3 regions of the Streptomyces sp. NPDC002125 genome follow, and region 1 is predicted to be linked to each of the others. Evidence: riboswitches for the same ligand, from Rfam matches in the RefSeq annotation. Region 1 holds a riboswitch; each other region holds the start of a gene.

Region 1 (9,708 bases):
TCGGCGAGAAGGCGAGATCGCGTACGAGGTCGACCATGCCGCAGGCGTGGATCATGCGGACCGCGACCTGGCTCACGTCGGCGGGCAGCCCTGCCAGATCCGCCTCCGCGCGGATGGTGGCGAAGGACTGGCGGTAGATCGCCGGTCCGTCCTTCTCGTACTGATGCACAGTGCTGTCGCCTTCTTCGTCGAATGTCGGACATGGAACAGATCGAATACCGAACAGGGGGTTGCTGCCGGTGGTCAGGTGCGCGTGCCCCGGGCCGAGGCGACCGTCGCGGCGAGCGCGGCCGGGTCGTCCAGGACCGTTGCCGCCCCGGTGCTCCGCTCTCCCCGTACATGGGAGATCCGGTGCCCCCGGGGGGTGGCGACCACGTCGATCCACTCCCCGTGCGGATGGCCGCACCGGCGTTCGCACCCGGACCAGTACACAGGGAGCAGTCCGACGGGGCCGACGGCGGCCCCCGCGTCGGCCCGCACGTCGGACAGCGACTTCGCGCAGCCGGGCTGTCCGATGCAGGCCCCGACACCGGACCACGGGGAGCCGGGGCCGGTGATCAGGCCGGCTTCGGAGAGTTCCCGCAGCAGTCCGTCCGCGCGGTGGGGCGCGATGCCGGTGACGACCGCTCCGCGCCAGGGGGTGAGCCGGAGTTCCCCGGCGCCGGACAGGAGCCGCCACTGCCCCGGGTCCAGCCGCCCGAGCGGTACACCGACCGACAGCGCGGCCTCGCCGCCGCCGTCCGGGATACGGCAGTGAGCCGGGGGCAGGGCTTCGAGGGGGCGCGGAAGGACCTCCGGTACGCAGGTGATCCCGGCCTGCGCGAGCCGTCGCCCGACCTCGCCGGGCAGCGCCGTCGCGGCGTCGTCCGGCAGGTCCTTCACCCGCCAGGCGCCGCTCTCGCGCGCCGTGTCCAGGAAGGCTTCGGCGGCGAGGAGCGCCGCGCGGGGACCGTCGGCGGCCGGGACGCGCAGCACGGCATCACCGTGCCCGACGCGCAGCATGGCACCACCGGGCCCGACAGGCAGCACGGCATCACCGTGCCCGACAGGCCGCATGGCGTCACCGTGCCCGACGCGCAGCAGGCCGCCGCCGTCGGCGAGGCCCAGAAGTGTGAGGTCGGCCCCGAGGGCGTCCACGTCGCCGCGGCCGTCGTCGAGGGCGAACAGAAAGCGTCCGGAGAGCGCCGTCGCGCTCTCGCTCGCGCACAGCAGGCGGTCGAGTCCGGTCAGCCAGGGCCTGACATCGGTGGCCCCGAGGCCGTCGAGCCCGGAGAGCGGGGACGCGACCACGTTGCGCACCCGTTCATGGCGTGCGGAGGGCAGCAGTCCGGCCTCTTCCAGGGCCCCGGCCAGCTCCGCGCCGCAGTCCGGGGCGAGCCCCCGCAGCTGGACGTTCCCACGGGAGGTGAGGTGCAACTCACCGTCACCGAAACGCTCGGCGGTCTGCCCCAGCACCGCTGCCTGACGGGGCGTCAGCACCCCGCCCGGTATGCGTATCCGCGCCAGCGCACCGTCGTCCGCCCGGTGCAGCCGCAGTGCGCCGGGGCAGGCGTCACCGCTGCTCCGGGCGCATGCGTCGCCCGGAGACCGGGACGGAAGGGGGGAGGCGGACATGGCGGCGAGCATACCCACCGTGACCGGGGCAGGCCCCTACGGTCACTGTGACCTACGGGACACCCGGCCCGCCCCCGGCCGGGGTCGGGGGCCGTCTGGTCAGGACCCCCCACCCCCGGCCTAGGATGCCTAGCGGCGGTCCGTTCGGTCCGCCATCGCCAGACGGCGACACGGAGGAAGCCCGGTGAGATTCCGGCGCGGTCCCGCCACTGTGAGCCCGGCCCCCGGCCGTGCGAGTCAGGAACTCCAGCCGTCCGACACACCGCCCGGGGCGTGGACACCCCGAGGAAGGGCTGACGCCGCATGATCCTGCTCCTGTCGACGTCCGACACCGACCTGCTGAGCGCGCGCGCCTCGCAGGGTCCGGTCAGCTACCGCTACGCCAACCCTTCCCGGCTTCCGCTCGACGACCTCCCCCAGCTGCTGGACGGCACGGACCTCGTCGTCGTACGCCTCCTCGGTGGTGTCCGCGCCTGGCAGGACGGGCTCGACCAGGTGCTGGCCACCGGCCGCCCCGTTGTCGTGCTCACCGGTGAACAGGCCCCCGACGCGCAGCTGATGGCCGCCTCCACTGTGCCCATCGGCATCGCCGCCGAGGCGCACGCCTACCTCGCGCACGGCGGTCCGGCCAACCTGGAGCAGCTCGCCCGCTTCCTCTCCGACACCGTGCTCCTCACCGGCCACGGCTTCGAGCCGCCCGCCCCGGCCCCCGCCTGGGGCCCGCTGGAGCGGAACGCCCGGGACGTCACGGGCCCGACCGTGGCGGTGCTCTACTACCGCGCCCACCACATGAGCGGGAACACCGCGTTCGTCGAGGCGCTCTGCACCGCCGTGGAGGACGCGGGCGCCCGCCCCCTGCCGCTGTACGTCGCCTCGCTCCGCACGCCCGAACCCGAGCTCATCGACGAACTCCGCGCCGCAGACGCCATCGTGACCACCGTGCTCGCGGCGGGCGGCACCAAGCCCGCCACCGCCTCGGCCGGCGGCGACGACGAGTCCTGGGACGCGGGCGCGCTCACCGGCCTCGACGTCCCGGTCCTCCAGGCGCTCTGCCTCACCAGCCCGCGCGCCGCGTGGGAGGAGAACGACGAGGGCGTCTCCCCGCTGGACGCCGCCACGCAGATCGCCGTGCCGGAGTTCGACGGCCGCCTGATCACCGTGCCGTTCTCCTTCAAGGAGATCGACGAGGACGGCCTGCCCGCCTACGTCGCCGACCCCGAGCGTGCCGCCCGGGTCGCCGGTATCGCCGTACGGCACGCCAGGCTCCGCCACATCCCTGCCGCCGAGAAGCGGATCGCGCTCGTCCTGTCGGCGTACCCGACCAAGCACTCCCGCATCGGCAACGCGGTCGGCCTCGACACCCCCGCGAGCGCCGTCGCCCTGCTGCGCAGGCTGCGCGAGGAGGGCTACGACTTCGGCCCGGAGGAGGAGATCCCGGGCCTGGTCTCCGGCGACGGCGACGAGCTGATCTACGCGCTGATCGAGGCCGGCGGCCACGACCAGGAGTGGCTGACCGAGGAGCAGCTGGCCCAGAACCCGGTCCGCATCCCCGCCGCCGACTACCGCCGCTGGTTCGCCACGCTGCCCGCCGAGCTGCGTGAGGCCGTGGAGGAGCACTGGGGCCCGGCGCCCGGCGAGATGTTCGTCGACCGGTCCCGCAATCCGGAGGGCGACATCGTGCTCGCCGCCCTGCGGCGCGGCAATCTGCTGATCCTCATCCAGCCGCCGCGCGGCTTCGGCGAGAACCCGATCGCGATCTACCACGATCCCGATCTGCCGCCCTCGCACCACTACTTGGCCGCCTACCGCTGGATCGCCGCCTCCGCCGACGACAACGGCTTCGGCGCGGACGCGATGATCCACCTCGGCAAGCACGGCAACCTGGAGTGGCTGCCCGGCAAGAACGCCGGCCTCTCCGCCGCCTGCGGCCCCGACGCCGCGCTGGGCGATCTGCCGCTGGTCTATCCGTTCCTGGTCAACGACCCGGGCGAGGGCACCCAGGCCAAGCGCCGGGTGCACGCCACGCTCGTCGACCACCTCGTGCCGCCGATGGCGCGGGCCGACAGCTACGGCGACATCGCCCGCCTCGAACAGCTCCTGGACGAGCACGCCCAGATCGCCGCGATGGACCCGGCCAAGCTGCCCGCCGTCCGCGCCCAGATCTGGACCCTGATCCAGGCCGCGAAGCTCGACCACGACCTGGGCCTGGAGGACAGGCCGGAGGACGAGGGCTTCGACGAGTTCATCATGCATCTCGACGGCTGGCTCTGTGAGATCAAGGACGTCCAGATCCGCGACGGCCTGCACGTCCTGGGCGGCGCCCCGGCCGGGAAGGACCGCGTCAACCTGGTCCTCGCCGTCCTGCGCGCCCGCCAGATCTGGGGCGGCACCTCCTCGCTGCCGGGCCTGCGCGAGGCGCTCGGCCTGGACGAGTCGGCGGCCACCCGCACCGCGGCCGACGAGACCGAGGAGAAGGCCCGGGCCCTGGTCCAGGCGATGGAGGACGCGGACTGGGATCCGGCGGCCGTCGCCGGTGTCGCCGAGGGACACCCGCGGGCCGTCGCCGACATCCTCGCCTTCGCCGCCACCGAGGTCGTGCCCCGCCTCGCCGCGACGACCGACGAGCTCGCCCACACCGTCCACGCGCTGGACGGCGGCTTCGTCCCGGCGGGCCCCTCCGGTTCCCCGCTGCGCGGCCTGGTCAACGTCCTGCCGACCGGCCGCAACTTCTACTCCGTCGACCCGAAGGCCGTACCGTCCCGCCTGGCCTGGGAGACCGGCCAGGCCCTCGCCGACTCGCTCCTGGAGCGCTACCGCGCGGACAACGGCGAGTGGCCCACCTCGGTCGGCCTCTCCCTGTGGGGCACCAGCGCCATGCGCACCGCGGGCGACGACATCGCCGAGGCGTTCGCCCTGCTCGGTGTGCGCCCCGTCTGGGACGACGCCTCGCGCCGGGTCACAGGCCTGGAGGCGATCGGGTACGAGGAGCTGGGCCGCCCCCGTATCGACGTCACGCTGCGCATCTCCGGCTTCTTCCGCGACGCGTTCCCGCACACCATCGGCCTGCTCGACGACGCCGTACGCCTCGCCGCCTCCCTCGACGAGCCCGCCGAGCGGAACTTCGTCCGCGCCCACACCCAGGCCGACCTGGCCGAACACGGCGACGAGCGGCGCGCCACGACCCGTATCTTCGGCTCCAGGCCCGGCACGTACGGCGCCGGGCTGCTCCAGCTCATCGACTCCCGCGACTGGCGTACGGACGCCGACCTCGCCGAGGTGTACACCGTGTGGGGCGGTTACGCCTACGGCCGCGAGCTGGACGGGCGCCCGGCCAGGGACGAGATGGAGACCGCGTACAAGCGGATCGCGGTGGCGGCGAAGAACACCGACACCCGCGAGCACGACATCGCGGACTCGGACGACTACTTCCAGTACCACGGGGGCATGGTCGCGACCGTACGCGCGCTGAAGGGCACCGCCCCCGAGGCGTACATCGGCGACTCGACCCGCCCGGAGACGGTCCGCACCCGCACGCTGGTCGAGGAGACCTCGCGGGTCTTCCGTGCCCGGGTGGTCAACCCGAAGTGGATCGAGGCGATGCGCCGCCACGGTTACAAGGGCGCCTTCGAGCTCGCCGCGACGGTCGATTACCTGTTCGGTTACGACGCGACGACGGGTGTGGTCGCGGACTGGATGTACGACAAGCTGACCGAGACGTACGTCCTGGACCCGACGAACCGGGAATTCCTCCAGCAGGCCAATCCCTGGGCTCTTCACGGCATCGCGGAACGCCTTCTGGAAGCCGAGTCGAGGGGCATGTGGGCCGAGCCCGACCCGGCGGTGCTCGACGCGCTGCGCAAGGTCTTCCTGGAGACCGAGGGCGACCTGGAGGGCGAGGACTGAGAGGCTCTGCGTTGCTGCCTTCCCGCCCCAGGTCCAGTCTGGGGGAATGGGTCATCAGCCGAGCCCCGAGCTCCTCACGTCCGTGCAGCGGGCGTTCCGCCTGATGGAGGCCGCCGGGGCTCACACGAACGGAGCCCCGGAGGGCCGGCTGGCGCGCGAGGCGGGCCTCGAACCGGACACCGCGCACCACATTCTGCGCACGCTCGCCCGGGACGGATACCTCAGGAAGCTGGACGACGGCGGGTATGTCGTCGGTGACCTGCTCGACCAGCTGCGGAAAGAGGGCCCCGGGGAGGGGCGGCTCGCCGGGGTCCGGCCCGCCCTGGCCCAGCTGCGGGACGACGTGTCGGCCGCCGCGTACCTCACCTTCTACGAGGACGGTGAGATCCGTGTCGCCGAGATCGTCGACGGGCCCCAGACGCCCCGGGTCGACCTCTGGGTGGGTTTCGAGGACGCCGGCCACGCCACCGCCCTCGGGAAGTGCGTGCTGCGCGAGCTGGACGAGGAGGCGCGCGGCGAATACCTCTCCCGGCACTTCCTCGTCGACCTCACTCCCCGCACGATCACCCACCGCGAGGAACTGGTCCGGCAGCTGGACACCCTGCCGACGCCGTCCGTGATGGACCGCGAGGAGTACGCCCTCGGCACGGTCTGCATCGCGGTGCCCGTCTACAGCGGGGACACGCTCGGCTCGCTCGGCATCTCCTTCCGTGCCGACAGGATGTACCGGACCTCCCAGGTCCTGGACATGCTGCTCTCCTCGGCGGGCCGGGTTTCCAGGGCCCTGTCGTTCACGCGCTGACGACTTCGGGCCCTGTCGTACACGCTCTGACGGGCCGCAGGCTCCGTTCGCTCACGCGCTCATCGCCGGGGGCCCCGTTCGGTCAGGCTCTGACGGCTGCGGACCCTGAGCCTCCGTATTTCACCTCTGTGGCATTCGTCACAGCAAAGCCGCAGGTGCAGAAAGCAACTGCACCCTTTCGTCATTTCTGTCTGTACGGGTGGACCGGCACCGGCCGGCCCCGGTGAAGAATTCGTGTCCGCAGATAGGTGCCCCAGCCATACGATCACCTGGAGTCGCATCTGCGTGTCCCATTCCGCTGCGACCCCTTCTTCTCTTTTTCGGACCCCGAAGGGCTCTTGTGAAGATTCGCCGGATTCTCGCCACCGCTGTCGCCGCCGCGGTGACCACGCCCGTCCTCCTGCTCTCGGTCACCCCCGCCTTCGCCGAGACCAAGCCGGCGGCACAGTCGCAGGACAAGCCGTCCATCGCGGAGCTGGAGCTGGCCGCAGCCGCGGCCCAGGCGGCGTACGACGACGCCGTGGCCGCCCAGAGCGCCGCCTACGCGGCCCTGGAGACGGCCATGTCCGACACCACCCCGCTGGCCCTGGCCGCCGCTGCGGCCCATGCCGTCGCGGTGGACGCCGCCACCGCCAAGACCGCCGCCGACCAGGCGGTCGTCGACGCCCAGGCGGCGCTCGACGCCCTCACCGACACGGCGACCGACGAGGAGAGGACCGCCGCGGAGACGGCCCTCACCGACGCGCAGGCCGCGGCCACCACCGCGGCCGAGGCCAAGACCGACGCCGACGCCAAGAACGCCGAGGCCCAGGACGCGCGCGACGACGAGCGGGTCGAGGCGGCCCGGACGTACGACCAGGCGAAGAAGGCCACCGCGGCCGCCCTCGCCGACAAGAAGGCCGCCGACGAGGCGCTGGCCCAGGCCAAGGAGGAGGAGGCCGAGGAGGGCGGCGAGGAGGGCGAGGACTGCGTTCCCGAGAGCAAGCTCACCACCGTCGTGACGGGGCTGCCGGCCACCGTCGTCGCCGGCACGAAGGTCAAGTTCAACCTCCGGGTGACCAACGGCACCGACAAGACGATGGACGAGGTCTTCCCGTTCGCCTACGTCCACGCGACCGACACGAGCGGTCTCAAGGACATCGACGACCTGGTGCACCTCCAGTGGTCCTCCGCCTCCAACTCGAAGTGGCAGACCGTCGACAACGAGCACTACATGGACGCCATCAGCCCGCTGAAGGCCGGTGCCCACGCCGACATCAAGATGCGCCTCACCATCGACGCGTCGGCCCCCGCGGGCAACGGCGTCACCTTCGTCGCCGGTGACTACTTCAACGACAACGGCAGCTGCGGCGGGACCCCCGACCTCGAAGGCTACGAGTTCATGATCGCCGCCGCGGGCACCGACCCGGGCGATGTCGACGACGCGAAGCCCAGCACGACGAAGCCGAACACCTCGGACCTCCAGCCGCAGACCGGTACGTCGGCCTCCCCGGTGAACGGCACCCTCGCCTCGACGGGCTCGTCCCCCGCCACGTCGCAGCTCGCCCTCGCGAGCGGCGCGGCCCTGGCGATCGGCGCGGGCGCGGTCTTCGTCGTACGCCGCCGCAAGGCCGGTACCCACGCCTGAGGCACGCGTGACGCGTGAGGCCCGCCTCACGCCGTAGGGCCCGACACCGCACACCGGTGCCGGGCCCTTCGCGTGGGCCGGGCCCGCCGGGCATCCGTGCTGAACAGGGTGCGGGGAGGCCGGGCCCGGACCGGTCAGGAATCGAGAAGCGCGTCCGGGCGGCCGCGCATAGCTTCGTCGTATGGCTTCCATCGCATCCGTCACCCTCGAGGTGGCCGACCCCACCGCCGCCGAGCACTTCTACACCGCCGCCTTCGGACTGGGCCCCGAGCTGCGCGTCCGCGCCTCGGAGGCGCCGACGGCCGGCTTCCGCGGCTTCACCCTGTCTCTCACGGTGTCCGGCCCCGCCACCGTCGACGGCTTCATCGCCTCCGCCCTCGACGCCGGTGCCACACCGGTGAAGCCCGCCACGAAGTCGTTCTGGGGCTACGGCGGCGTCGTACGGGACCCGGACGGCGCCCTCTGGAAGATCGCGACCTCGGCCAAGCGGGACAAGAGCCCGGCCACCCGCGAGATCGACCAGTTCGTGCTGCTGCTGGGCGTCGACGACGTACTCGCGAGCAAGAAGTTCTACGTCGAGCACGGCCTCACCGTGGGCAAGAGCTTCGGCCGCAAGTACGTCGACTTCGACACGGAGTCGAGCCCCGTCAAGCTGGGCCTCTACGGCCGTGCCGCCCTCGCCAAGGACGCCGGCGTCGACCCCGAGGGCACCGGATCGCACCGGCTCGTGATCACGGGCGACAACGGGCCCTTCACCGACCCGGACGGTTTCGCCTGGGAGGCGGACGCGCGGTGAATCCGGCTGCGCGGGCGCGGCGCGGCATGGCACGATCGCGCGGGTGACGAGCAGACCCGCCGAGACCCAGCACCTGCGCGACCTGGCCCGGCTGCGCCGTGTGCGCGACAGGATCGACCGCGAGTACGCCCAGCCGCTGGACGTCGAGGCGCTCGCCCGCGGCGTGAACATGTCGGCGGGCCACCTCAGCCGTCAGTTCCGGCTCGCGTACGGCGAATCGCCGTACAGCTATCTGATGACGCGGCGGATCGAACGGGCGATGGCGCTGCTGCGCCGCGGGGACCTCAGCGTCACCGACGCCTGCTTCGAGGTGGGCTGCTCCTCGCTCGGCACCTTCAGCACGCGCTTCACGGAACTGGTCGGAATGCCGCCCAGCGCCTACCGCCGACAGGTGGAGAGCGGGGCGGCGGGAGTGCCCGCATGCGTGGCGAAACAGGTCACCAGACCGGTCAGGAATCGAGAAGCACGCACCCCCGAGCCGCCGCTAGCGTGACCGCCATGGACATCACCATTCACACCAGCGTCCTCCCGCACGACGACCCGGACGCCGCCCTGGCCTTCTACCGCGACACTCTCGGCTTCGAGGTCCGCAAGGACGTCGGGAACGGCGCGATGCGGTGGATCACGGTCGGCCCGGCAGGCCAGCCCGACACATCCATCCTGCTGGCTCCGCCGGCCGTCGACCCCGGCGTCACCGAGGCGGAGCGCCGTACGGTCGCCGAGATGATGGCCAAGGGCACGTACGGCTGGATCCTCCTGGCCACCAAGGACCTGGACGCCACCTTCGAAAGGGTGCAGGCGGGCGACGCCGAGGTCGTCCAGGAGCCCACCGAACAGCCCTACGGCATCCGCGACTGCGCGTTCCGCGACCCCGCGGGCAACCTGGTCCGCATCCAGGAAGTGAGCTGAGCCGCCCGCGCCCGCCCGCCGTGTCGCGGCGGGCGGGCGGGGTGGGCGAGGCTGCCC
Region 2 (9,708 bases), on a different contig from region 1:
GTCGCGCGCCCCAGAGCGAGCGGGGCCCGGCGAACGGTTCACCGGGCTGTTCCCCCGGGTCCGGCGCGGCGACGCACACCGAGTCCGTCGGGGTCCCGGAGCAGTCGAGTCCGGCGTCCACGAGGGCCTGGACCTTCGCCTCGGTCGCGGTCGCCACCGCGTTGACGAGTGCGGCGTCCGAGAGGGGTACCGGGAGGACGACGACGATGTTGACGGTGCCCGGCGGGAGGGGGCCTTCGGTCCCTTCGGCGGGGGCGGCGGCCCATCCCCGTACGCCGAGGCCGCTGGTGACGGTCGCGGTCGCGCCGCCGTCGTCCGCGGCGGTGTACGCCGTGACGTCGGCGGCCGTCATCAGTCCGGCGCCGGGCCCTTCGAGTGCCTCGGCGGCGGCGATCTCACGGAGGTGGCGGTCGGGGTCGAGCCGGGGGTAGCCACCGGGCACCTGCGCGTTCAGGATCCAGGCGCGCGGGCCGATCCCGCCGCCGAGCACGGCGCTGCTGCACACCCGCCAGCCCGGTCCCAGCCGCCAGACCAGATGGTGCAGGCCCAGACCGTCCTCCTGCCTGGCGAGCAGCTCGCCGCGCTGCCGGGGCAGGCGGATGCCCGTGGATCCGATGGCGCACCCCTCCCGACAGGCCGGCCGACGGTCGGCGACAGCGCGTCGATCATACGGGCGTCCTCCGTCCGCACATCCGGCGCACCCAGGCACGCGCTCACCCGAATGGCGTAACCGGTGGAGAGGGCCCACATCCGCGTGGAACGGGGCAACCGCCCCTCTTCGGTGTCCCTGGCCGCTCGCCGCCACGGCCGGGAAGTTGCACCGTCCATCCGGGTGAGGCGCGATGGAATCCGGACGCGCCACCCCAGGTGGACCCACCCACAGGACGCGCCCGGGCGAGGAGGAATCGGCATGGGAGCCGCTGACGGTTTCACGGATTCCGGAGAACTCGACGGTCTGACCGTCTACGACAGCGACGGCGAGAAGGTCGGCACTGTCGGCCGGGTGTACGTCGACGACGACACCGGAAAGCCCGACTGGGTGACGGTCAAGACCGGCATGTTCGGCATGAAGGAGAGCTTCGTACCGCTTGCCGGAGCCCGCAGCGTGGGCTCCGACCTGCACGTCGCACATACGAAGGACCGCGTCAAGGAAGCCCCCCGGGTGGACGCCGACGCGCATCTCTCCGTGTCCGAGGAGGAGGAGCTCTACCGGCACTACGGGATGACCAGGAAGGCCACCGGCCGCGGCGACGCCCGCACGACGTCCGGGACGGGAACCATGGGAGCCGCCGGTGCCGCGGGCGCTGCCGGAACCGGTACGGCTCGCACGACCTCGGCCGGACAGGCGAAGACCTCGGGCACGACGGCCGGCATGGGCACCACCGGTGCCGGCACGGGCAGGCACCGCGACATGGACACCTCCTCCACGTCCCGCCCGCTCGCCGGAGCCGGAGCGGAACGGTCCGCCGCCGGCACCGGCCGTGAGGAGATGATCCGGTCCGAGGAGCAGCTCCAGGTCGGCACGGAGGAGTACGAGAGCGGAAGGGCCCGCCTGCACAAGTACGTCGTGACCGAGAACGTCACGCGCACGGTGCCCGTGTCCCACGAGGAGGTACGCGTGGTGCGTGAGCCTCTGAAGCCGGGCGAGCGGACGACGGGTGTGAAGGGGACGAGCGAGCTCGGCGAACAGGACGTCGAGGTCACCCTGCACGCCGAACGAGCCACCGTCCGCAAGGAGGCTGTCCCGGTGGAGCGGGTCCGTCTCGAGACCAGCAAGGTCACCGAACAGAAGGAAGTCTCCGCCGAGCTCCGCAAGGAGAAGATCGACTACGCGGACGGAAAGGACATGGGCAGCGGCAAGGACACGGGCGGCGAATTCGGCCAGGGACGTCGCCGCTGACCCCTCACCCAGCGGCGGAAGGCCGCGCGACAGCACACGAGGGGCGGTCCCGGTCGGTCGACGGGCCCGCCCTCTCGTGGTGCCGCGCCGCTCGTGGGGCCGGCCCGTGCGTCACGGACTCCCCGGCAGGAACCGCACCGAGGGCCGGCCGTCCGGCCCTTCCGGCGTCACCCGCGCGCGCACGCGGTAGACATCGGCGATGAGTTCCTCGGTGATCACTTCCGAGGGCGTTCCGCCGGCCACGACGCGGCCCTTCTTCATGACCGTCACCCGGTCGCAGAACATGGCCGCCAGATTGAGGTCGTGCAGTGCGATCACCGCGGTGACGGGCAGCGCCGCGACGAGGGAGAGCAGTTCCAGCTGGTGCTGGATGTCCAGATGGTTCGTCGGCTCGTCCAGCAGCAGTTCGCGCGGCCGCTGGGCGAGCGCCCGGGCGATCTGGACACGCTGGCGCTCGCCTCCGGACAGGGTGTGCCAGGACTGGCCCGCACGGTCGGCGAGTCCGGTGCGTGCCAGCGCCTCGCGTACGGCGTCCTCGTCGTCGGGTCCGGGCGCCGACCAGGCGCGACGGTGCGGAATGCGGCCGAGGCGTACGACGTCCGCCACGTTCATCTCGACCTGGGTGACGGCGTGCTGGTCGACCACGGCGACACGGCGGGCGACACTCCTGCGGCCGGTCTCGGCGAGGGTGCGGCCGTCGAGGGTGACCACGCCCCGGCCGGGGGTCAGCACGCCCGCCATCACTCTGAGCAGCGTGGTCTTGCCCGAGCCGTTGGGTCCGAGCAGCCCGGTCGTGCTGCCGGGCGGCGGGGCGATACTCACCCCGTCCATGACGAGCCGTCCGCCCGCCTCCCGGCTGACCCGCGACGCCCTCAGCCCTTCGCCGGGCGCGGGTGCGACGGTCCCGGGGTGCTTCTGAGGGCTCATGCGCTCCTCCGCGTGCGGTAGAGAACCAGGACGAAGGCGGGTACGCCGATGAGGGAGGTGACCACGCCGACCGGAACCTCCTGAGGGTCGAGGACGGTCCTGGCCAGGGTGTCGACCCAGACCAGGAAGACGGCCCCGGCGAGCGCGGTGAGCGGCAGCAGCCGTCGGTGCCCCGAGCCGGCCAGCGCACGGGCCGCGTGCGGCAGCACGAGGCCGACGAACCCGATGGCACCCGCAGAGCTGACGAGGGCCGCCGTCAGCAGCGCGGTCGCGCAGAGCAGCACGATCCGGGTGCGGGCCACGTGCACCCCGAGAGCGGCAGCCGCGTCCTGGCCGAAGGCGAAGGCGTCGAGCGTACGGGCGTGACCCAGGCAGATCAGCAGTGTCACGGCCAGCACGGCGGAGCACATCCACACGTCGCCCCAGCCGACCCCGCTCAGGGAGCCGAGCAGCCAGAACAGCACGCCCCGGGTCTGCTCGGCGTCGGCCGCGGTCATCACCACGAAGGAGGTGAGCGCCGAGAAGAGCTGCATGGCCGCGACCCCGGAGAGGACGACCCGGTCGGTCGAGCCGCCGAGGGTGTGGCTGAGCAGCAGGACGAGGGCGAAGGAGCACAGGGCCCCGACGAATGCCCCGGCCGGGACCGGGACCACTCCCCCGCCGACGCCGAGCACGACGACCACGACCGCGCCGGTGGACGCCCCGGAGGAGACGCCGAGGACGAACGGGTCGGCGAGCGGATTGCGCAGCAGCGACTGCATCACCGTGCCGCACACCGCGAGCCCGGCCCCGCACACCGCGGCGAGCAGGGTGCGGGGCATGCGCAGGTTCCAGATGATGCCGTCGCGGATCGGGGTCAGCCGGGGTTGGGCGAGCCCGAGGTGCGAGGCCACGGCCGACCAGACGTCCGGGACGGAGATACGGGCGGGGCCGATCGTGACGGCGACCGCGACGGACAGGAGCAGCAGGGCGAGACCCCCGGCCCACAGGAGGCCGTCGCGCACGACGCGGGCTCCGGCGGCGCGGCCCGCCGGCGGCAGCTCCACGCGTACGTCCGGGGCGTGTCCGGTGTCCGTCACCCCGCGAGCCCGAACGAGCGGAGCCCGGCCGCGACGCGCTCCACGCCCTCCACGGTCCGGATCGTCGGATTCATGGCCTGGCCGCTGAGCAGGACGTACCGCTTGTGCCGTACCGCGTCCATGTTCTTCGTGGCGGGGTTGGACTCCAGGAACTCGATCTTCTTCGCGGCGCTCTCGGCCGTCTGCGACTTCCGGGTCAGGTCGCCGATGACCAGGACGTCGGGGTTCCGGTCGGCGACGGTCTCCCAGTTGATCTGGGGCCATTCCTCGTGGGTGTCGTCGAAGACGTTCTCCGCGCCGAGTTCCCCGGTGATGATGCCGGGGGCTCCGCAGCAGCCCGCCATGTAGGGGGCCTCGGAGTTGGCGAACCAGTAGAGCAGGCTCGTTCCGGACGCGTCGATGCCCTTGGTCGCGGCACCGATCCGGGCCTGGAGCCGGGCGACGAGCGCGTCGCCCCGCTCCGGTACGCCGAACACCCGCGCGAGCTCGCGTACTTCGGTGTAGACGCTGTCCATGGTGAGCGGCTTCGTACGGGAGCCGTCGCCACTGCCGCTGTTGTCCTTGGCGGTGCAGTCGGCGGGCGAGACGTACGTCGGCACTCCGAGGTCCTCGAACTGCTCGCGCGGCGCGACGCCGCCCTTGCCGAGGGTCGATTCGAACGAGGCGCTGACGAAGTCGGGTTCCACGGCGAGGACCTTCTCCGAGGAGGGGCGGTTCTCCGCGATGCGGGGGATCTTCGTCTCGGCCTTCTCCAGGCCCTTCATCACGGGATCGGTCCAGGTGGAGGTCCCGGCGAGCCGGTCGGCGAGGCCCAGGGAGAGCAGGATCTCCGTCGATCCCTGGTCCAGGGAGACCGCGTGGCGCGGTGCGGAGTCCACGGTGACGGTGCGTCCGCAGTTCGTCAGCGTCACCGGAAATCCGGCGCCGCCCCCTCCCGGTGCGGCTCCGGTGGTCCCGGTGCCGCCGCATGCGGTCAGCAGGACAAGTCCCATGAGGACCGGGGTGGTTCGGCGTGCGGTGCTGGCTATGGGCGGCACAGGGTCCCTCGGCGTCTCTGGGCTCATGCGCGGAGCCCGTACGGAGTTCCGCTCCCGGGTGCGGAAGCGGGTGCCAGCAGGTCTTCGGACTCGGGTTCGTCCGGACGGGGCGCCTTCCCGGGGCACCCGAGGATGTCCCAGTGGCCGTGGCCCCGCCCGTCCCCCTCACCGCTGCGCGTCAGCTCCGGATTCGCACCGGATTCCCTGACTCCACGTGGAGTGTGACTGGCGTCTGCAAGCTATCACGCGACGTGACGGCGGCTTCTGCGGCCGGTGCGGATCTCACTTCCGGGGCCCTCGGCCGGTACGACGGGCAGGGCCGGTACGGCGGGCGGGACGTCGTCCTCCGTACCGGCCGGCAGGTCCTCGGGCGGGTCAGCCCTTGGGGCGAACCGATTCGCCGCGGCGTCTGCGCGGTCCCCCTCCCACGCGGGCGAGCACGGACACCGTGCCCCAGTAGGCCAGCAGGACCGCGCTCGTGCCGAGGATCTCCAGGCCCTCCGCGACGCGGCGGCCCATCGGCCGTGCCTCACGGGCCGGGGACGGGGCGCTCATCGGGCGTCCGCCGGACCGCTGTTCCAGGGGCCCCGGGGGTCGTCGTAGGCGTCGGCGTAGCCGGGCCCCGCGATGGGCCAGTCGGCGAGCAGTTCAGCGGGCAGGGCGAAGGAGTCGGCCAGTTGGGGGGCGTGCGCGGCGACGGCCGTGATCAGCTCCTCGGCGGTCTCGGCCAGTGCCTCGGTCTGAACGGCGCTCAGCAGGCCCGCGGCCAGCAGGTCGCCGCTGTTGCGGGCGACCCACTCCACGGCGAACAGCCGCTCCAGTTCCCCCAGCCGCTCTCTCGCCGCCCCCTCGGGCAGTGCGGCGCGGGCCTCGGCGTAGGCCTCGGCGGCGTGCCGGTAGGCATAGGCCTCGACTCCCCGGATCGCGGGCCCGGACGCCGCGTTCCACTGCGCGAGGACGTCGGTGTCCGGCACCCGCAGCGCCCGGGTCCTGGCGCGGTCGAACCAGATGTCCTCCACCGCGGCGAGGAGCCGGACCAGGAAGCGCGGGTCGGCGAGGTCGCCGGGCTCGCCGGTCCCCTCGCGCCCGGGCTCGGCGGGAACACGGCCGGGCCCGTCCGGCCCGGCCGGGACACTCCCCGGCGCGTCCGGCCCGGCCGAGAGGAGCAGGTCGGCCGCCGCCTTGGCGTAGAGGGCGATGTTGTCGCCCTCGGCCGTGATGGCGCCCTCCACACCCGTGACGAGTTCGGTCATGCCGTTGTTCTCCAGCAGCGCCTGCGCGCCGCAGCGTTCACGGCTCTCGACGATGACCTCCCGGGCCCGCCAGGTGATCCATGCCTTGGCGACGTCGACGAGCGTCCCCGCCTCGGCCCTGCCGCCCTCCTCCGTACAGCTCTCCCAGCGCTCCTGTGCCCTGCGGTGCAGCAGGCTCATGGCGAAGACCTTGGCCATGGCCGAGGCGAGCGGCCCGTGGTGGGTGCGGTGGGCGTTGACCGGTACGGGCGGTGTGCGCCGGGAGCCGGAGATCATCCGGTGGCCCCCGTAGCGCACGGCGACCGCCAGGGTCGCGCGGGCCGAGCCCGCCGCGCAGGCGCTCATCGAGACCCGGCCGTGGATGACCCTGCCGATCGAGGTCAGGAAGCGCCGCCGCCTGTCCCCCGGTGCCGTCCTGAACTCCCCCCGGGCGCCCTCCTCCCGGTCGGCTCCCAGCAGGGCGTCACGTGCCACGAAGAGCTGGTCGAAGGAGGTCAGACAGTGGTCCACGGGGCTGCCCATCCGGGCGGGCAGCCGCCGCACCCTGATGCCGGGCAGCGCGCGCTCCTCGTCGGTGAGCGGCACCAGGAAGAGGCGTACCCCGTGGTCGGAGCCGTCGGCCACCAGACGTGCGGCGACCAGCCCGGACTTGGCCCCGCCCGCCGGGCTGGTGTTGGGCATGAACTTCTGCGCGCCCGCGTTCGGGGTGTGCAGGACGAATCCGTCGCGCTCGCGGTCGTACGTCGCGGTGGTCTCCATGGCCGCCGCGTTGTTTCCGTGTGCCACCTCCGTGCACAGGAACGTGCCGATGCGGCGCAGGGACAGATAGTCCGACAGGTCCCGGTGGCCCGCGCCGTCCTGATCGAGGAGGCTGCCGAGGAAGAGGTTGTAGTGGATGCCCGCGACGGTGGTCAGCGCGGGGTCGACCGGCCCGAGCCAGGCGTGCAGGGCGGCCAGGGCGCGTGGGTCGGCGGCGAGGCGCGCCCCGCTGTCGAGGGAGAGGTTGAGGACCCGCAACCGGTCGTAGGCGAGTTCCAGTCGCTCTTCGGGCGTTCCCCCGGCGGGGCGGCGGAACGGTTCTGTGCTGATCAGCCGCTGCCAGAAGCCGTGTTCGCGGCGGTGTTCCGGACCGAGGAGGACGGCGGTCAGCAGTTCGGTGGTGGACGGTGGAGCGGTTTCGGTGAGGGTCACGGTCATACCGGGCTGAACGAGGAAGGTGCGTCCGAGGACACCCCCGTCACTCCGATCACCCGGGTACAGGCGCGCTGGTCAGAGCCGCTGCCAGCTCCTCCTCGTCGGGAGGCAGCGCACCGGCCCGCCGGACGGTCACGGCAGCGGAGGCCACACCGTGGCGCAGGACGTCGCCGAGGGTGGCGGCGTCCAGGGAGCGCAGCCGTGTGCGGGCCTCCGCGCCGAGCAGTCCGTGCGCTACCAGGGCGTGCAGCGTGCCGGACATGAAGGCGTCGCCCGCGCCCACGGTGTCCTCGACCCGGACGGGCGGCGCCCCGATGCCGACGGTCCCGCCGGGCAGGAACGCCTGGGCGCCCTCGGCTCCCCGGGTGAGCAGGACGACGGCGGGCCCGGAGCGCAGCCAGCGCTCGGCGGCCTCCTCCGGGGTCTCGTGCGGATACAGCCTGCGCAGGTCCTCGTCGCTGGCCTTGACGATGTCGCTGAGCGCGACGCAGCGCTCGGCTCGCCGGACGGCGGTGGCGTGGTCCCCCATCAGGCCGGTCCGCACATTGGGGTCGTAGCTCACGGTCGCGGCCGTACGGAGCGCTTCGACCAGGCCCAGGACCGTGTCCGCGCCGGGTTCCAGGGCGGTGGCGAGGGACCCGGTGTGGACGTGCACGGGTGGCTCCCCCGGCCGCTCGACCGGGCCCAGCGTCCAGGTGATCGCGAAGGCGTAGGCCGCGCGGCCCTCGTCGTCCAGCTCGACGGTGGCGGCCGGGGTGGGCTCCGGGCTCCCGTCCGTCAGCACCCGCACCCCGGCGCCGGCGAGGTGGTCCCGGATCAGCCGCCCGTCGGCATCCGGACCGAGCTGGGTGATCAGGGTGGTGTCGCGGCCGAGCCTGGCCAGCCCGTACGCGACGTTCGCGGGGCTGCCACCGGCGTGGGTGCGGTCCGGCGCGCCCGGCGTCCGGACGATGTCGGCGACGCATTCGCCGATGACCAGGAGGGCGGGGCTGTCGGGCATGGGTGCGGGTCTCCTGGGGAACGCGGGCGGGCCGGCCGGTGGAGCGCGGCTGTCACGGGGCAGGGCGCCGCCGATTCTGCCCGGTGCGCGGGGGCCGTGGAGACCCGGGGTTCAGGGGGTGTCCCCGCGCCCCTCGTCGCCGTACCGCCGCTCGAACTTCGCGACCTGGCCCTCGGTGTCGACCACCCGTGCCTTGCCGGTGAAGAACGGGTGGCTCTCGGCGGAGATCTCGACGTCGATGACCGGATAGCTGTTGCCGTCGTCCCAGTCGATGGTCTGCTCGCTCGACGCGGTGGACCTGGTCAGAAAGGCGTAACCGGCGGAACGGTCGCGGAAGACCACGGGACGGTACGACGGGTGCTTGTCCTGCTGCATGCCTGCTCCTGGGGGTACGGGGATCTCGCGTCCCGCTCCGGGCCAGCGTCCCGAACCCCGGGTGCGGGCGCGATCGGGGGCGTCCGTACGGAGCAGTGCTTCAGGCCCCGCCCCACTCCGGCGCCGGAGCGCCGGCGGTGCGCCGGGCCCAGAGCAGCGCTCCGGCGAGCAGGACGGCGGCGGTGAGCAGCCAGGGCAGCGGTCCTGCGGGGAGCAGGCCGACGACCAGGCCGGCGGCGGCTCCGGTCAGCTGCTGGGCGAGCGACTGCACGGACAGGGCGGTCGCCCGGCCCGCGGTGTCGACGCGGCGGTGCAGGAGGTCGCTCTCGCTGGGACCCGCGGCGCCGAGGCCCAGGTAGACCAGCCCGTATCCGGCGGCGGCGAGGGCCGCCGCCGGGGCGCCGGACGCGGTGACGGTGGCGCCGAGCACCAGCAGGCCGGCCGCACCGGCGCCGAGGCTCACCAGGACCGCGCGCTCCCCGTCCCCCGTGACCCGGGCGACGAGCGGCGCCAGGCGGCTGCCGAGCGCGGAGCAGACGAATCCGGCCGCCGCGAGTCCGGCGAAGAGCACCGCGCCGGACTCCGGGGCCCCGGTCAGCGCGGCGGCGCGGCCCGGGGTGAGCAGTTCGAGGGCGGCGAGCGCGGTGCCGGCGGCGCCCGTGGTCATCAGGATGCGGCGGATGAGCGCGTCCCCGGCACCCAGCCGCAGACCCGCACCGATGGCGCCGGGGACGCCCCGCAGGACTCCGCGCAGGGTGGCCGCGGGGCGGGGCGGCTCGGTCAGGGCGGCCAGGACGTAGAAGACGAACACGACGTTGACGGCCGCGCCGAGCAGCACGGGCACGGACAGGGGCAGGACCAGGCCGGAGGTGAGGGCCCGCAGGCCCTCCCCGGGGTCGGCGCCGAGGCCGAGCAGCCAGGGCGTACCGCCGCCGACGAGCAC
Region 3 (9,708 bases), on a different contig from region 1:
TAAGCGCTCTGTTCGGCCTCGTACTCCGTGTAGGGGACTGCGGCCCCGCGGCCGACCACCATCGCCCGCGAGTAGACGTTGTTGCCCTCGTTCGTCTCCGCGACGGCACCGGTCGCGTCCGCCGTGGCCGTCAGGTTGACACCTCCGCTCTTCGCGGTCCAGCTCCCGCTCACCGGCACGGTGGCGGTAGCTCCGGCGGCGATCGCACCGGTCGCGCCGTTCAGGGTGGTGCTCTCCACCTGGAGGCGGGTGACGGTCGAGGCGCTCACCGCGGTCGTACCGCGGTTGTGGACGGACACGCTGAAGGTGACGGCCGCGCCCACGGCGGGGTTCGACGGGCTGGAGGTGATCCCGAGCACCTCCAGGTCAGGACCTGGGCTCTGGCCCACCACGAGCTTCGACGAGGCGGTGCGGCTGTTGTTGCTGTCGTCCTGCTCGGCGACCGTGCCGGTCGGGTCGACCACCGCCGAGACGCTGTACGAGCCCATCGGCCGCTTGCCGACGGCGACGGCCACGGTGGCCGAGGCCCCGGCTGTGAGGCCTCCCACGGACGCGCTGCCCGCGACGACGCCTTCCACGCTGACGTCGACGGTCGTCGCGGCGGACGCCGCCGTGCCCGTGTTGCGCACGGTGGCGGTCACGGTGACGTCGTCCTTCTCGGACGGTTCCGTGGGTGACCATGTCAGCTCGGAGACGATCAGGTCCGGGTTCGGGGCGGCCGTGCCGACAACCTGGATCTCAGCGACCTGGGCGCCCGGAGCACCCGTGTTGGCGAAAAACTTGAGCTGTACGTCCGCGAAGCGCCCGCTGACCGGGATCGTCACGGTGTTCTCGTTGCCGGAGGGGCTGAACACATGGTCCGCCCGGTCCTTCAGCGAAGTGAAACCGGTGGCCGACTGCGCCCGCCCGAGGACCTGGAAACTCTGGGTGCGGGTGGCCCACGCCTGCTCCGGGGAGAGCCTGACGACGACGGCCTCGATGTCGGCGTCGGCGCCGAGCTTCACCGTGAGGGTGGAGGGATGGCCGTCGGACTCCCAGTACGTGGCGGGCTTGCCGTCATTGGCGTTGGCCGCCACATAGATCTGGGTGACGGACGACGCCTCGATGGGTCTGTTCAGTGCCAGGTTGGAGCCGTTCGCGGGCGGCGGGCCCGATTCCTCGTCGCCGTAGACCTCCACCTGGGAGAGCTGAGCGGCGTTCCAGCCGGTGTTCGCGGTCACCTGTACGCGGATGTAGCGCACCTGCTCGGCGGTGAGGCCGATGGTGACGGAGTTGGCCGCCGACGGGCTGAACACCCGTGCGGCCGAGGCGGCGAGGGCGCTGTACGTGTTTCCGTCCGTGCTGCCCTGGACGGCGAGCGTCTGGGTGCGCGCCTCCCAGGTGGTGGGGAGTCTGAGCACCACCTGATCGATGTCGAACCGCCCGCCGAGGTCGATCCGGACCCACTGCGGGAAGGTGCCCGCGCTCTCCCAGTAGGTCTGCTGGCTGCCGTCGGTGACGTTCGACGCCGGATAGGCGCCGTGCGAACCGCCGGCCGTCACCTGCTTGCCCAGGGCCAGGTCGGTGCGTTGCGCGGCTGCCGTGGCGCTGACCGGCAGGAGGCCGACGGTCATCAGCGCGGCCGTTACCGCGCCGAGGACCAACCGTCGGCCGAGTTGCTTCCATCTCATGCTGTCCTCTGTTCCGTTGGCCTCACCGATGGGGGGTATGACGGGACGCCGACAGGAGCGGGGAGCATGCCTCCCGCCGGGAACTCGCGCATATTGCTTAGGATTTTGAGTGATCTCGTCAATATTTTGCGGTGTCGCGGAGACAGGTTTCTAGCAGCCCGGACTTTTGTCAACGGTCCTCGCACGGACACCACGGGCACACCCGCCCGCCGCGCCGCTCGGGGCGGGGGCGGGGCGTCGCAAGGCGGCAGGCCGGATGCCTACATGTGAACGGCGTTCGCGGCCGCACGCGGGGCCGGAGAGACGTGGGGGCGGATCAGAAGAACCGCGACAGGCAGAACTCGTGCCCACGGGCACGGCGCAGCGCCTGAGCAGGCGCCGGGCAGGCCGCCCGGCGTCCGCTCAGGCGTGCGCGGGACAGGGAATCGGCCTATGGATACGGGTGCAGTGCTGTCCCGGACCCGGTCAATAGGTTAGGTTAGGCATGCCTAAGTAATCGCCATGAGGTCTCCCCCACCCCGCTCCCCTGGAGAACTTGGATGCGTCCTTTCGACTCCCGCGTCACACACCCGACCCCGGCCGAACGCGTGCTGTCCATCCTGATGGCGGCCCACTCGATGACGGTGGTGAGCGACGGGCACGAGCCCGTCGAGGTCCACCGCCTCGACGGCACGGGCGCGATGGGCCACATCCACCTGCACGAACCGGCCGAGGCCGGCCAGCCGCAGTCCGGTCCGCGCATCCCGGTCCGGCTGGAGTTCACCGACATCGCTCCCACCCCCGTGCGGGACCGGACGCGCGCCCGCGTCACCGTGACCGGGCTGCTCTCGGCCCCGTACAGCACGGAGACCGCGGAGAGCACCTGCATGGAGTTCGGGCAGGCGGTCATCGAGGACCACACGGGGCGGGCCTTCGTGACGCTGGACGAACTGCAGGACACGGAGCCCGATCCCATCGCCACCAGCGAGGCGGGGATGCTGACCCACCTCGTGGACGAGCACGGCGAACTCGTCCCGCTGCTGCTGCGCCTCGTGCAGCCGCAGCCGGGCAAAGGCGTCCTGCGTGTGCACCCGCTGGCCATGGACCGGTACGGCGTGACGCTGCGCCTGGAGTACCCCGGCAGCCACCGCGACGTCCGGCTGCCGTTCGCGAAGGCCGTGACCCGGATCGACCAGGCGGGCCCTCAGATCCACGCCATGCTGGCCGCCGCCCGCCGCGCCTCCCACCGCAACCAGCTGCTGGCCTGAACCAGCCGGAGCGCGCGGCCCCCGGGTCCCACGGGCTCGTGGGGGCCGGCGGCTCCCGGCACGGGCACGGCAGGCTCCCCGGGATGCCGTCCACCACGGCCCGGAGAAACAGACGGACCGTCAGCACAAGAGTTGGCTTCAGGCCAAGTGCGCCCCGGAGGCGATCACCCGCGAATCATGCATGATCGACGGCATTTGCCCCCTCTACGAGGCCAAATGGCGCCGCCGCACGGCGAACCCGTTACTCGGTGGATACCCGTGCGTAAGCCCAACCCGGCTCAAATCGGCCGTAGCCGCTGCTCGTACGCCTTGCTAACTTCCCGGTCCCAGAGGCAGTGAGACGTACGTGTGAAAGGGAAGCACATGACCTCCCCGGCTCCAGCGCCCAAGATCCCTCAGCTGTGGGTTCCCCTTCCCTCGGGTATCCACCCGCAGTGGCGTGAGATCGACGCCAACTCGGCTGCCTGGCTCGACCGTTACGGCCTCTACTCCGACCCGGCGCAACGCGAGCGGCTGACGCGCATAGCCGTGGGCGAGATCACGAGCCGGGGAGCGCCCGACGGACGGCTCGCGCCCCTCCAGTGGACCGCCGACTTCCTGATGTGGCTCTTCGCGTTCGACGACGAGTACTGCGACGAGGGGCCGGTCGCGATGTCTCCCGACGCCACCCTGCTGATGATCACCAAGCTCCAGCGGATCATCGACGTCCCTTGGACCGCCGCCACCGACGACAACTACAGCGCCGCGCTGCACGAGCTGCGCATGCGGCTCGACGGACTGACGACTCCGGTGCAGACCGCCCGCTGGGCCGCCAGCTTCCGGGCGTACCTCCAGGGTCAGGTCTGGATGGCCGCCAACAGTGCCTACGGACGGATACCCACGCTCTCCGACCATCTGGCGGTCCGGCTGGACTCCTCCGGGGTCAAGATCTTCTCGACGCTCAGCGAGATCATCCACGGGTACGACCTCCCCGCGGCGGACTACGAGCGCCATGACGTACGGGCGTTCGTCGAGGTCTTCGCCGCGATCATCGGCTGGTCCAACGACCTGGTCTCCTACCACAAGGAGCGCGAACGGAGCCACGAGGGATTCGGGAACATCGTCGACCTGATCGCCCACGAGCGGAACTGCCCGCTCGACGAGGCGGTGGCCGAGGCCGCCACCATGCACACCAGCGCCATGACCCTCTACCTCCGGCTCCGCGACCAGATCCTGGCCGCCGCCGGCCCGGAGCTCCGCCGGTGGATCACGGGCTGCGACTCCTGGATCCGTGCCGACTACGACTGGTCGCTCACGACCAACCGGTACGTCAATCCGGAGAACCCCGCCGACCTGCCGTCCGGCTCCGCGGCGGCCCCGCTGCGCGCGGCGGCGGACAAGCCGCTGCCGATCGACAGCATCGCCTGGTGGTGGACCCATCTGAAGGACTGAGACTGCCGGGAGACGCTTCGGGGAGCGGCGCGCGCCGCTCCCCGGTCCGTCGGCGCGCCCTCAGGTCTGGGGACGGCTGCCGTGGTTCGCGCCGTTCTTGCGGCGGGCCTTCTTCTTACGACGTCGCTTCGAGGACATCGATCCCTCCTCATCCTGTAGTTTCTGCACACTTTCAACCGAAATGTCACTTCCGGCAACCACAGTGCCCCTTACCCGTCGGCGCGGCGGTAAACACCAGGTCCGGCCGCATCCGGGTGGCGTGCGCCACGGCGCCGGGGAGGGCCGGCGGAGCACGACGGGCCGACGGGCGTCCGGGGCCGGCGTCAGTGCCCGGCGGAGACCTTCACCAGCACGACCGCGACCCCGATCGCCGCGTCGGCCACGCCCGCCAGCACCGCCGTGAACACACCGCCTCCCAGGCGCACTCCACCCACGCAGCCCCAGAGGAAGAGCGAGACGACGCCCAGGACGGCCGCCGTCATCAGCGCGGTGGACAGATACAGGACGTCCAGGGCGGCGAGGGCGATCATCACGGACGGGCTCACCGCGCACGACAGCAGAGGGCTGCTGACGTAGAGCATGCGGCGCAACTCGTGCCCCCTGGCGAAGTGCCGGTGGACCGTGCGGTGGGCCTGCTGGTCGGCCACGAGCGCCGCGAGCCACAGCCCCAGTGCGGTCGTCAGGACCGTGGCCAGGGCGCCTGCGGCACCGGCGTTGCTCAGGGACAGGCCCACCACCACGGCGATCATCGTGATCGTCGCGTAGATGCGCTCCTTGAGCCGGCCCGCCATCACGTCGGCCGCCTTCTCCTGCGGCACTCCTGATCGCCCGTCCTCCGACATCCGGTCTCCCTCACCGCGCGTACGTCACGCGACCCCGTTCCGGCACCTTCCGGCGCCGTGGCCGCGGCCCTCAGCATGCCTGGCCGGCCACCGTGATCCCGGAACCGTCCCCGGCGGGCCGCACGGGGAGTCACGCAGGGCGCGCGCGGGTGGGCCCGCTTGTCACCGTCCCCGGCCTGGGGCTAGTGTCGCCACGCCTTGGTGAACGGGAAATCGGTGCGATACCGGTGCGGCCCTCGCCACTGTGATCGGGAAGTCCGGCTCCGGCCCTCACGGGCAGCCACTGGGTCCTCGGACCCGGGAAGGCGGAGCACGGGCGGTGTCACCCGTAAGCCAGGAGACCGGCCAAGGCACTTCAACCATCCACGAGGTGCTGGAGAGGGTCTGCTGAGCCATGCACATAGCCGAGGGTTTTCTGCCTCCGGCGCACGCGATCGCCTGGGGTGTCGCGTCCGCGCCGTTCGTCGTCCACGGAGTCCGTTCACTCACCCGTGAGGTCCGGGAGAACCCCGAGAGCACACTGCTCCTCGGGGCCGCCGGGGCCTTCACGTTCGTCCTGTCCGCGCTGAAGCTCCCTTCGGTGACGGGGAGTTGCTCGCATCCCACCGGCACCGGGCTGGGAGCGATCCTGTTCCGCCCGCCGATCATGGCGGTCCTGGGCACCATCACCCTGCTGTTCCAGGCCCTGTTGCTGGCCCACGGCGGCCTGACCACGCTCGGCGCCAACGTCTTCTCGATGGCGATCGTCGGGCCCTGGGCCGGATACGCGCTCTACCGAGTGCTGCGCAGGAGCGGCGTGCCGCTGATGGCCGCGGTGTTCTTCGGAGCGTTCGCCGCCGACCTGTCCACCTACTGCGTCACCAGCGTGCAGCTGGCGCTCGCCTTCCCGGACCCGGGCAGCGGTTTCCTGGGCGCGCTCGGCAAGTTCGGCTCCATCTTCGCGGTCACCCAGATCCCACTGGCGGTGAGCGAGGGGCTGCTCACCGTGCTGGTGATGCGGCTGCTCGTGCAGTCCAGTAAGGGCGAGCTGACGAGGCTCGGCGTGTTCCTCAGCGGGAAGCGGGCCGGCACGAAGACGGCGGAGAAGACCGGGGCGGTGGCGTGATGAACAGGAACGCGAAGATCAACGGTCTGCTGCTGCTCGTGGTGGCCGCGCTGGCCGTCCTGCCTCTGGCCCTCGGCCTCGGCGACGACGAGAAGGAGCCGTTCGCCGGCGCCGACGCCCAGGCCGAGACGGCGATCACCGAGATCGATCCCGGCTACGAACCCTGGTTCTCCCCGCTGTACGAACCGCCTTCCGGGGAGATCGAGTCGGCCCTGTTCGCCCTCCAGGCCGCGCTCGGCGCGGGCGTCCTCGCGTACTACTTCGGCCTGCGGCGCGGACGCCGCCAGGGCGAACTGCTCGCCACGGCACGGCTCGATGCCGCGGGCACCGGAAGCGGCGCCGGGCAGTCCCCGGCGCGGGGGGCCTGAGGGCGGGTGCTGCCGATCGACGCGGCGGCGCACAGCAGTCACTGGCGCCGCCGCCATCCCCTGGACAAGGCCGTGCTCGGCCTCGGTTTCACGGTGCTGGCGATCTCGCTGCCGCCCTGGCCCGGAGCCGCCCTCGTCCTCGTCACCGCGCTCGCCGTGCTGCTCGGCCCGGCGGGCGTGCCCGTGCGCCGGCTGTGGCGGGCCTACCGGGTGCCGCTGGGCTTCTGTGTCACCGGGGCCGCCACCCTCCTCGTCCAGGTCGGCGGCCCCGGGGGGCTCGTCTCCCTGGCCGACGGCGGTCCCGTACGCGCCGGGGAGCTGCTGCTGCGCACCTCGGCCGCTTCGCTCGGTGTCCTGCTGTTCGCCTTCACCACCCCGATGTCCGACCTGCTGCCCCGTCTGGTCCGGGCGGGGGTGCCCGCGCCGGTGGTGGACGTCGCCCTGGTGACGTACCGGATGAGTTTCCTGCTGCTCGACTCGATGCGCCGGATCAGGCAGGCGCAGGCCGCCCGGCTCGGGCACACCGGCCGGGCCGCTGCCTGGCGGTCCCTGGCCGGGCTCGGCGCCACCGCGTTCGTCAGGGCTTTTGACCGCGCGGCCCGGCTCCAGGCGGGGCTCGCCGGACGCGGTTACGACGGCACCTTGCGTGTCCTGGTGCCCGAGGCCCGCGTCTCCGTCAGGTTCACGGCCGTGAGCGTCACGCTGCTCGCGGCGCTCGCCGCCCTGACCTTCGTCCTTGAGAGGCCGCTGTCATGAGCGACTCCGTACTCCTCGCCCTGCGGGGCGCTTCCTTCGCCTACGAGGACGGGCCCGAGGTGCTGGGCGGCCTCGACTTCGACGTACGCGAGGGCCGTGCTCTCGCCCTGCTCGGCCGCAACGGCAGTGGCAAGACCACGCTGATGCGGCTGCTCAGCGGCGGACTGCGCCCGCGCGAGGGCCGGTTGACGGTCCAGGGGGGCCCGGCCACCTACGACCGCAAAGGGCTGACCCGGCTGCGGACGACGGTACAGCTGGTCGTGCAGGACCCGGACGACCAGCTGTTCGCCGCTTCCGTCGCGCAGGACCTGTCGTTCGGGCCGCTGAATCTGGGGCTGCCCGACACGGAGGTCCGGGGCAGGGTGGACGAGGCGCTCGCCGCCCTCGACATCGGGCACCTGGCCGACCGTCCGACCCATCTCCTCTCCTACGGACAGCGCAAGCGGACCGCCATCGCGGGGGCGGTCGCGATGCGCCCTCGCGTGCTGATCCTCGACGAGCCGACCGCCGGGCTCGACCCGGACGGCCAGGAGCGGCTGCTCGACACCCTCGGCTCGCTCCGCGCGAGCGGCACGACCGTGGTGATGGCCACGCACGACGTCGATCTCGCCCTGCGCTGGGCCGACGACTGCGCGGTCCTCACCCCGGGAGGTGTCCGCTCCGGTCCCGCGCCCACCGTGCTGGCCCGGACGGATCTCCTCCGGGAGGCGGGGCTGCGGCTGCCCTGGGGCATCGCCACGGCCCGGCTGCTGCGCGCCCACGGACTGCTGGACGCGGGGGCACCCGGGCCGCGCACCCCCGAGGAGCTCGCGGCCGTCGCCTCCGGTGCGGAGCCGCCTCAGGGCCCGGGATAGATCTGCCGGACCCGTTCGTCGTGGGCGCGCTCCTCCGAGGTGCCCGGCATCGCTGCGGACCCGTGCTCGGTCACCAGGCAGTGGCTGGTGACGCGGCGTGCCGCGCATGAGGTCCCGCAGGGCTCGCCCGCGTACACGTGCGCCGCCCGGCCCTGTGACGGGCCGGGCGGCGGACGCACCGGTGCGGGAGCTGTGTCAGAGCGAGGTCATGACGTGCTTGATCCGGGTGTAGTCCTCGAAGCCGTACGCCGAGAGGTCCTTGCCGTAGCCGGACTTCTTGAACCCGCCGTGCGGCATCTCGGCGACGAGTGCCATGTGGGTGTTGATCCACACGCAGCCGAAGTCGAGATTCTTGGACATCCGCATCGCCCGTGCGTGGTCCTTGGTCCACACCGAGGAGGCCAGGGCGTAGTCGACGCCGTTGGCGAACTCCACGGCCTGGGCCTCGTCCGTGAAGGACTGGACCGTCATGACCGGGCCGAAGACCTCGTTCTGGACGATCTCGTCGTCCTGGCGCAGGCCGGAGACGACGGTCGGGGCGTAGAAGTAGCCCTTGTCGCCGACCCGGTGGCCGCCCGCCTCGACCTTGGCGTGCTCGGGCAGCCGCTCGACGAAACCGCTGACCTGGGCGAGCTGTCCGGCGTTGTTGAGCGGGCCGTACAGCACGTCCTCGTCGTCCGGCAGGCCGGTCTTCGTGTCGGCCGCCGCCTTGGCGAGGGCGGCGACGAACTCGTCGTGGACCGACTCGTGGACGAGGATCCGGGTGGCGGCCGTGCAGTCCTGGCCCGCGTTGAAGAAGCCGCCGACGACCAGGTCCTCGACCGCCTTCGCCAGGTCCGCGTCCTCGAAGACCACGGCGGGAGCCTTGCCGCCGAGCTCCAGGTGGACCCTCTTGACGTCCTTGGACGCGCTCTGGGCGACCTGGATCCCGGCGCGTACGGAGCCGGTGATGGACGCCATCGCCGGGGTGGGGTGCTCCACCATCAGGCGGCCGGTGTCACGGTCGCCGCAGACCACGTTGAAGATGCCGCGGGGCAGTTCCAGCTCGGCGAGCACCCCGCCGATGATCTCGGCGATCAGGACCGTGGACGCGGGGGTGGTGTCCGAGGGCTTGAGCACGACCGCGTTGCCCGCGGCGAGCGCCGGAGCGAACTTCCAGACCGCCATCAGCAGCGGGTAGTTCCAGGGCGCGACCTGTGCGCACACACCGACCGGCTCGCGCCGGATGATGGAGGTCAGACCCTCCATGTACTCGCCGGCCGAGCGGCCCTCCAGCATCCGCGCCGCGCCCGCGAAGAAGCGCACCTGGTCGATGGCGGGGGCGAGTTCCTCGCTGTGGGTGAGGTGGAGCGGCTTGCCGGTGTCGCGGCTCTCCGCGGCGACCAGCTCGTCCGCCCGCGCCTCCATCGCGTCGGCGATCTTCAGCAGCGCGCGC

Evidence for each region. Region 1 has a riboswitch for cobalamin ahead of cobN (cobaltochelatase subunit CobN). Riboswitches for the same ligand answer to the same signal wherever they lie in the genome.
Region 2: another riboswitch for cobalamin. It lies ahead of ACWCQM_RS36335 (ABC transporter substrate-binding protein); the one in region 1 lies ahead of cobN (cobaltochelatase subunit CobN).
Region 3: another riboswitch for cobalamin. It lies ahead of ACWCQM_RS34890 (energy-coupling factor ABC transporter permease); the one in region 1 lies ahead of cobN (cobaltochelatase subunit CobN).

Annotation. Positions count from the first base shown of each region.
Region 1 covers NZ_JBSFDD010000003.1:73,359-83,066, reverse strand. Annotated here, with positions in the region: gene ACWCQM_RS06180 (precorrin-8X methylmutase) at 1-169, opposite strand, end outside; gene ACWCQM_RS06175 (cobalamin biosynthesis protein CobG) at 244-1,626, opposite strand; cobalamin riboswitch at 1,743-1,883, shown strand; gene cobN (cobaltochelatase subunit CobN) at 1,918-5,517, shown strand; gene ACWCQM_RS06165 (IclR family transcriptional regulator) at 5,564-6,319, shown strand; gene ACWCQM_RS06160 (peptidase) at 6,660-7,946, shown strand; gene ACWCQM_RS06155 (glyoxalase) at 8,128-8,742, shown strand; gene ACWCQM_RS06150 (helix-turn-helix transcriptional regulator) at 8,786-9,235, shown strand; gene ACWCQM_RS06145 (VOC family protein) at 9,241-9,651, shown strand.
Region 2 covers NZ_JBSFDD010000034.1:30,917-40,624, reverse strand. Annotated here, with positions in the region: gene ACWCQM_RS36355 (adenosylcobinamide amidohydrolase) at 1-550, opposite strand, end outside; gene ACWCQM_RS36350 (PRC and DUF2382 domain-containing protein) at 911-1,900, shown strand; gene ACWCQM_RS36345 (ABC transporter ATP-binding protein) at 2,012-2,827, opposite strand; gene ACWCQM_RS36340 (FecCD family ABC transporter permease) at 2,824-3,873, opposite strand; gene ACWCQM_RS36335 (ABC transporter substrate-binding protein) at 3,903-4,898, opposite strand; cobalamin riboswitch at 5,002-5,188, opposite strand; gene ACWCQM_RS36330 (hypothetical protein) at 5,319-5,498, opposite strand; gene ACWCQM_RS36325 (acyl-CoA dehydrogenase family protein) at 5,495-7,393, opposite strand; gene ACWCQM_RS36320 (carbohydrate kinase family protein) at 7,443-8,390, opposite strand; gene ACWCQM_RS36315 (type B 50S ribosomal protein L31) at 8,502-8,765, opposite strand; gene ACWCQM_RS36310 (MFS transporter) at 8,866-9,708, opposite strand, start outside.
Region 3 covers NZ_JBSFDD010000031.1:25,052-34,759, forward strand. Annotated here, with positions in the region: gene ACWCQM_RS34865 (CARDB domain-containing protein) at 1-1,670, opposite strand, end outside; gene ACWCQM_RS34870 (DUF2470 domain-containing protein) at 2,210-2,917, shown strand; gene ACWCQM_RS34875 (terpene synthase family protein) at 3,281-4,348, shown strand; gene ACWCQM_RS34880 (50S ribosomal protein bL37) at 4,409-4,486, opposite strand; gene ACWCQM_RS34885 (hypothetical protein) at 4,672-5,190, opposite strand; cobalamin riboswitch at 5,373-5,554, shown strand; gene ACWCQM_RS34890 (energy-coupling factor ABC transporter permease) at 5,585-6,295, shown strand; gene ACWCQM_RS34895 (energy-coupling factor ABC transporter substrate-binding protein) at 6,295-6,663, shown strand; gene cbiQ (cobalt ECF transporter T component CbiQ) at 6,670-7,419, shown strand; gene ACWCQM_RS34905 (energy-coupling factor ABC transporter ATP-binding protein) at 7,416-8,273, shown strand; gene ACWCQM_RS34910 (gamma-aminobutyraldehyde dehydrogenase) at 8,469-9,708, opposite strand, start outside.